DNA from 3 places in the Streptomyces sp. NPDC058464 genome. Region 2 is predicted to be linked to each of the others. Evidence: riboswitches for the same ligand, from Rfam matches in the RefSeq annotation. Region 2 holds a riboswitch; each other region holds the start of a gene.
The links. A riboswitch is a leader RNA that binds a small molecule or an ion and turns the genes downstream of it on or off. The one in region 2 is predicted to bind cyclic di-AMP.
Positions count from the first base shown of each region.

Region 1: linked by a shared signal. The riboswitch ahead of ACFWPQ_RS13520 (transglycosylase SLT domain-containing protein) and the one ahead of ACFWPQ_RS30895 (peptidoglycan DD-metalloendopeptidase family protein) in region 2 are both predicted to bind cyclic di-AMP.
Region 3: linked by a shared signal. The riboswitch ahead of ACFWPQ_RS44600 (C40 family peptidase) and the one ahead of ACFWPQ_RS30895 (peptidoglycan DD-metalloendopeptidase family protein) in region 2 are both predicted to bind cyclic di-AMP.

Region 1 covers NZ_JBHXMA010000008.1:110,554-112,807, reverse strand. The annotation lists gene ACFWPQ_RS13525 (HAD family hydrolase) at 1-392, shown strand, start outside; gene ACFWPQ_RS13520 (transglycosylase SLT domain-containing protein) at 413-901, opposite strand; cyclic di-AMP (ydaO/yuaA leader) riboswitch at 906-1,102, opposite strand; gene ACFWPQ_RS13515 (polyprenyl synthetase family protein) at 2,050-2,254, shown strand, end outside.
Region 2 covers NZ_JBHXMA010000026.1:62,240-64,493, reverse strand. The annotation lists gene ACFWPQ_RS30900 (alpha-galactosidase) at 1-853, shown strand, start outside; cyclic di-AMP (ydaO/yuaA leader) riboswitch at 1,168-1,328, shown strand; gene ACFWPQ_RS30895 (peptidoglycan DD-metalloendopeptidase family protein) at 1,333-2,254, shown strand, end outside.
Region 3 covers NZ_JBHXMA010000053.1:62,316-64,569, reverse strand. The annotation lists gene ACFWPQ_RS44605 (ATP-binding protein) at 15-473, shown strand; gene ACFWPQ_RS44600 (C40 family peptidase) at 517-990, opposite strand; cyclic di-AMP (ydaO/yuaA leader) riboswitch at 994-1,178, opposite strand; gene ACFWPQ_RS44595 (hypothetical protein) at 1,540-1,848, opposite strand; gene ACFWPQ_RS44590 (ATP-dependent Clp protease proteolytic subunit) at 1,856-2,254, opposite strand, start outside.

The sequences.
Region 1 (2,254 bases), on a different contig from region 2:
TCGCCCGCCGTGACGACCTGTGGTGCGCGCCCATCAGCAAGGTGCTGCTGCGCCACCACACCCTGTCCGACGACGAACTGGCGGCGACCGCCCGCTCGGTGGTCGGTTCGCTGGCGACGGTCACGATGTCGGGGCCGGGGACCGTCGAACTCCAGCCCTGCGGGGTGACCAAGGCGACCGGGCTCGCGCTGGCCGCCGGCCATCTGGGGCTGAGCCCCGGACAGGCCATCGCCTTCGGGGACATGCCCAACGACATCCCGATGTTCGAGTGGGCGGCCCACGGGGTGGCGATGGCCAACGCGCACCCCGAACTCAAGGCGCTGGCCGACGAGATCACCGCGTCGAACGAGGACGACGGCATCGCCGCCGTCCTCGAAAGACTCTTCGACTGACGCGCGGTACGTCGGTCGGCTCAGTACGCGCCGTGGACGTTGTCCATCGAGCCGTACCGCGCGGCGGCGTAGTTGCAGGCGGCGGTGATGTTCGCGACCGGGTCGTAGATGTCGAACGACGTGCCGTCCACGTGGTAGGTCTTGAATGTCGGGTCGATGACCTGGAGCAGGCCCTTGGACGGGATGCCCTTGGCCGCGTTGGAGTCCCAGAGGTTGATGGCCCGCGGGTTGCCGGAGGACTCCCGCATTATGTTGCGGTAGATGCCGTTGTAGGTGCCCGGGATGCGCTTCTCCCGCATGATCGCGAGCGACTCGCGGATCCAGCCGTCGAGGTTGTTCGGGTACCCGGCGAGGGTGGTCGAGGCCGTCGTGGTGGAGGACCCGGCGGCGGAGGCGGCGGTCGCCCCGATGAGCGGGAGGGCGAGGACGGCGGCGCCGGTGCCGGCGACGACGAGCGTGCGGATGATGCGGTTACGGCGGGGAGTGCGGTGCTGGGCGGCAGCAGACATGGCGTTTTCCTCTCCGTCGCCTGCGAGGTGAGCTGTCGGGTTCGGGCCCGGGGAGTGCCCGGCCGCACCGCCCGAAGGCGATGCGATTTCACCCCTAGCCGTTCCGGAACGACGTCTGTCCGCTGACGTCGGCCGCCCGGTCCGGCGACTTACCTGGGTTCCCCGCTCCTGCCGTGCGAATGAACTCGTCGATGGGTTACGACGGGCGGCGGCAGGATTCGGCGTCCGCCCGGCGAGCGGGAACGTATGCGAGGGCACATGTCAGGAACAAGTACCTGATGCGCACAACACACCGATTGACCTTTTACTGAGGCGTATGGGGTACTTGATCCTTTGCGTTTGCCAACCCTCAACTGGCCTGCAGGGGAAGGGAAAGGAGGGTTGTGGCGGGCCTTGCGCCACCCGGGTCCGCGTGACCTACTTCACGAAAGAGCAATAGCGGCAAATCGGGCATCAGGGATTCCTGAAATCCGCCTTTTTCCTGGTTCGACGGAAAGGCGCCACGCTTCCATTCGCGCGGATTGCCCGGCCTGGGGGTGGTGGAGTGGGGGCTAATGCGGAGATTTCGATGAGTAGTCCGAATTGTCGGATCAGGTACTTCTCCGGCGTGCTCTCCGTCAACCTCGGCGGCTCCGGGTGCGTGTGCGTGCCACTGACCCGCCCGGGGTGGGAAGTTGGGTGCGCGCGTGAAGGAATGTGGCTCGAGGGATGCGGAGGTCGCCGTGCGTGGTCTCGCGAAGGAAGGGTGCACGGGTGTGCAGGAGGTGCCGCCGTTCGGGCGCCGGGTGTCCCCGGCGGGGTCGGCGGAACCGGCGGGTTACGGGTGGGGTGCGCCCGGGCAGGTGACGTCGGTCGGGGGAGCCGGGACCGTTTCCGGGCGGCGCTCGGGTGGAAGGTCTGCCGCCGGCGAGGGACACGGCATGTATCCCGGTTCGGGACAAGTGCCCGCACTTCCTGTTAAGTCAGTGGATGTCAGGTCATATCGGCTGATCAAAAACATAACGGTCGTGATCCGATAGCGCCCGGGGTGTAACCGTGGGCGCTATCGGTGATCGAAACCCGACCGGATACGCTGACTTGAGTGAGGGCAGCGACCTATCGACAAACCGCGTAATCGCCAGTAGACACCAGCAGACAGGAGACCCCTCGTGACCGTCGTCGGGCCGTTCGGGCTGAGCGTGCGGGACCAGGCTCTGGAAGCCGATGTCCAGGCCGGATTGACGGCTGTCGAGGAAGGCTTGCTAGAAGCCACCAAGAGCGAGGTCCCGTTCATCACGGAGGCCGCGCAGCACCTCGTACGGGCCGGAGGCAAGCGGTTCCGCCCGCTGCTGGTGATGCTCGCCGCGCAGTTCG
Region 2 (2,254 bases):
AGAACTGCGCAACCAGCTCGTCCTCAACCTGGCCCGCGAGGACGTCCAGGAGTACCTCTGGGAGCAGCTCGACACCCTGCTGTCCAGCGCCCCGATCGACTACGTCAAATGGGACTTCAACCGCTGCTTCACCGACGCGGGCTGGCCCGGTGAGCCCTATCCGCAGCGCCTGTGGGTCGACCACGTCCGCGGGCTGTACGCCCTCCTCGACCGGATCCGCGCGGCCCACCCCGACGTCGCCATCGAGTCCTGCTCCGGCGGTGGCGGACGGATCGACCTCGGAATCATGAGCCGCACCGACGAGGTGTGGACCTCCGACAACACCGACCCGCTGGACCGGCTCGCCATCCAGCACGGCTTCAGCCAGATCCACCCCGCCCGGGTGATGTCCGCCTGGGTCACCGACAGCCCGAACCACCAGCTCAACGGCCGGGTCAGCAGTCTGCGTTTCCGCTTCGTCAGCTCGATGGCGGGGGCACTCGGGGTCGGCGGCGACCTCTCGCGGTGGACCGAGGAGGAGCTGGCCGAGGCCGGGCGCTGGGTGGAGCTCTACAAGGAGATCCGCCCCCTCGTGCAGCGTGGCGACCAGTTCCGGCTGCGGCCGCCGGCCGGCGGGCTCAGCGCGGTGCAGTACACGCTCGGCGGCGAGACCGTCGTCCTCGCCTGGCTGCAGGCCCAGAGCTACGGCGAGCCGGCGCCGGCGCTGCGACTGCAGGGCCTCGACCCCACGGCGTCGTACGAATGCCGCGAAACGGGCGAAGTGTACCGAGGTGCCGTTCTGTTGCATCACGGGCTGCGCACCGGGCTGAAGGGCGACCTGGATGCGTCGGTCATCCGGCTCCGCCGGATCTGACACATCTAACCCATCTGCCCGAATTGGCGCCTTCATTACAACTCGCTCTGGAATAAGGTGACGTGGCGTGACGTGCGTGAGGAGCGTCATATTCGTGACCGTCCGTCGCGCGTCATGTTCACGTAATTGCGGTGCTTTGCAAGAAGGTTGGAAAACCGAAAGGGCCGGAATTCACGGAGGGTGACGGGGATTTCCGGTAACGGATCAAGTGAAACCCGGACAGGCGGAACCGGCCGCTTGTCCGCGTCCGTCTCACTCGCTTACGTTCGCCACACATCCGGTCGGAACGCCGAATCCTGCCGCCGCCCGGAGTCCCCACACACTCACCCGTGCCCGGCAGGAGCGGGGGACCCACCAGGTACGACCGCCTGTTCCGGTTCCCGGGACGGCTAGGGGTGTAGTCACGTCTTCCCGCGTGGCCGGGCAGCTCCAGCCCGAACCCGACAGCTCACCTCGCAGGCGCCGGAGAGGAATGCGTCATGCCCGCGAAGGGTAAGCACCGCCGCCCCAAGTCCCAGCGTCTCACCCGCTCGATGGCCGTCGCCGGAACCGGTGGCGCCGCGCTGGCGCTGCCGCTCATGGGGGCCACCGGCGCCCACGCGGCCACCTCGCAGTCCGTTTCCGAAAAGGCCACGCAGTCGCTTCCCACGGTCGAGAAGACCGCGGTGAAGAATGCGGCCGCGAAGAATTCCGCCGCGCATTCCGCGCACCGCGTCTACACCGTGGTGCCCGGCGACTGTCTTGCGAAGATCGCCCGCGAGCACGACGTCCGCGGCGGCTGGCACCGGCTCTACGCCGACAACCGGGAGGCCGTCGGCGACAACCCCTCGCTGATCCACCCGGGCCTCAAGCTCACGCTCGGCGGCCGGCACGCCGCGACGACGGACACCGCGGACTCCGGCTCCCGTTCCGAGGCGCCCTCGAACTCGCCGTCGTCCACCTCGCCGTCGTCCACCTCGTCGTCCAACTCATCCTCGGCCTCCTCGGCCTCCGCGTCGGACGGCTCGGTGACGAATGCCTCCGGCTTCGCCCTTCCGGTCACCGGTGCCACCGTCGGCACCGGCTACCACGTCGCCGGCAGCATGTGGTCCAGCGGTTACCACACGGGCGTCGACTTCGTCGTCCCGACCGGCACCCCGGTCAAGGCCGTCGGCACGGGCACGGTCGTCACGGCAGGCTGGGGCGGCTCCTACGGCAACCAGGTCGTCGTCCGGCTCGCCGACGGCTACTACGCGCAGTACGGCCACCTCTCCGCCCTCTCCGTCTCGGTCGGCCAGACCGTGACCGCGGGTCAGCAGATCGGCCTCTCCGGCGCGACCGGCAACGTCACCGGTCCGCACCTCCACTTCGAGATCCGCACCACCCCCGACTACGGCTCGGACGTGGACCCGGTCGCCTATC
Region 3 (2,254 bases), on a different contig from region 2:
GGGACGACGTCGCCATGGCAGACCACCTGGAAGCATCCGTCACTCTGCCGAGCGATCCCGCCTCGGTCTCCACCGCCCGCTCCTACGTGCTGGACACTCTCGCGGAGTGGGGACTGCCACCGGAGACGGAGACCGCGGACACCGTTCGCCTCATCGTCTCCGAACTCGCCACCAACGCCGTGCAGCATACGTTCGGGCAGTCACCCACCTTCACGGTGGACCTCGTGCTCGACCGCGACGAACAGCTGCGCATCGGCGTCACGGACAGTCATCCGCGCTTCCCCAAGAGACTTCCCGCCGCGGTCCAGCAGGACAACGGGCGCGGCATGGTCATCATCCGCTGGCTGACCGCCGAATGCGGCGGCAAGCTCCGGGTGCGCCCCACCCGGGAGGGCGGCAAGACCGTCTCCATCGAACTTCCCTGGACGGTCCCGGCCGGCACCGTCACCGCGGCCGGCCAGCAGGAACCGTAGCCCTGAGTCCCCGCCGGCCGGCCACCGGGTGCTGCCGCGCGGATCAGCTGACCCGGCCGTACCAGACGCTGCGCGTCCAGATCTTCTGGAGCCTCACCACGTCCCCGGTCTTCGGGGCGTGCCAGATCTTTCCCTTCCCGGCGTAGATGCCGACGTGGTACACGCTGGAACCCGAGTGGAAGAAGACCAGGTCCCCGGCCTTGCGGTTGCCGGCCGAGATGTGACGGGTCTTGTTGTACTGCTGGGCCGCCGTACGAGGCAGCTTCTTGCCCGCCTTCTTGAACGAGTACAGCGTGAGCCCGGAGCAGTCGAACCTGTTCGGCCCGGTGGCGCCCCACCTGTAGGGCGCGCCCTTCTTCGAGGCAGCGACCTGAAGTGCCTTCGTCGCCATCGTGGCGGCCGAGGCGTCGGAGGCGACACCCGGGATCACGATCGAGCCGCCCACGGCGGCGATGGTCAGTGCCGAGGCCGTACCGGCCCGGGCCATCAGCGACGGAACACGATTGAGCGCATTCATGCGCAACCCTTCGTCAGCCGCCTGTGAAGGATGACCTGTCGGATTCGGGCTGGCGAAGTTGCCCGGCCGTGTTGCCACGGCTTCACCCCAAGGGCTGCTCGGCCCGGTCATGGTGCGACCGTGCCGGCGACCCGGCTTGCTTGGGTCCTCCACTCCTGCCGATGCACTTCTGTCGACGGGTCAATCCGGGCGGCGGCAGGACTCGGCGTCCGCCCGGACCGCCCCGCCGCTGTGGCGGGGGCTTGTCGTCAGACAGGGATCTTCACTCACTCGTGTCCGAAAAACCCAACGGAATCGGGGATTTGTGGGGTTACTCACCACCCACCCGTTCGGGTGGACAACCCTTTGTTCGATTCTCCGTCAACTGCCCTGCGTAGCCCCGGACCTGCGCGAAAGCCGCTCGCGGGCACCCCCGTGCAGGCGGGTCGAGCGGCTCCTGCGGGCAGGTAAAACCACGCCACGCTCCGCCGAACGGCAGTAACCCCTTTGGGTCGTTTCGACTCCGGCCCGGTCGCGCCGTCGACGCACAGGACCGCAGTCCCGCGGGTGTCACCGTACGCAGTCGGGCGGGAGTGCGACGCGAGCGGTCCGGCGCTCGCCGTCGAGCACCCGCAACGCCCGTGCCAGCGTGTCCCCGTGAAGCTCCGTCTCGCCCCGACGATGCATCAGGGTCAGCGCGTCACGCAGCTCGGACGCCGCGCGCACCAGCGCCTGCGCGGCGCGCAGCCCGCGGTAGGTGTCCTCGTTCTGCGCCGGATTGATCCGGCCCAGCAGGTCCACCACGTCCAGGTAACGGTCGATCAGCTCGCCCTCGGCGCGGGTCAGTGCGGGCAGCGGCGGGAGTTCCGGCGGCAGCATCGGCGGCTCACCCCGCGTCCGGCAGGCCGAGCGAGGCCCGGCGACTGGGCACGACCCGGTCCACCAGCCCGTAGGCCAGCGCCTCCTGGGCGTCCAGGATCAGGTCCCGCTCCAGATCCCGGTGCACCTGTTCCGCCGTGCGCCCGGTGTGCCGCACGAGCATCGCTTCCAGCAGTGCCCGTTCCCGGTCCAACTCCTCGGCCCGGATCGCCAGATCGCTCGGCTGGCCGTGGACCGGTTCCGGCAGCGACGGCTGCTGCAGCACGATGCGTGCGCCGGGCAGCACGGACCGCTTGCCCGGCGTGCCGGCCGCGAGCAGCACCGCCGCCGACGCCCCGGCCTGTCCGAGGCAGATCGTCTCGACGTCACAGCTCACGTACTGGACCGTGTCGTAGATCGCGGCCAT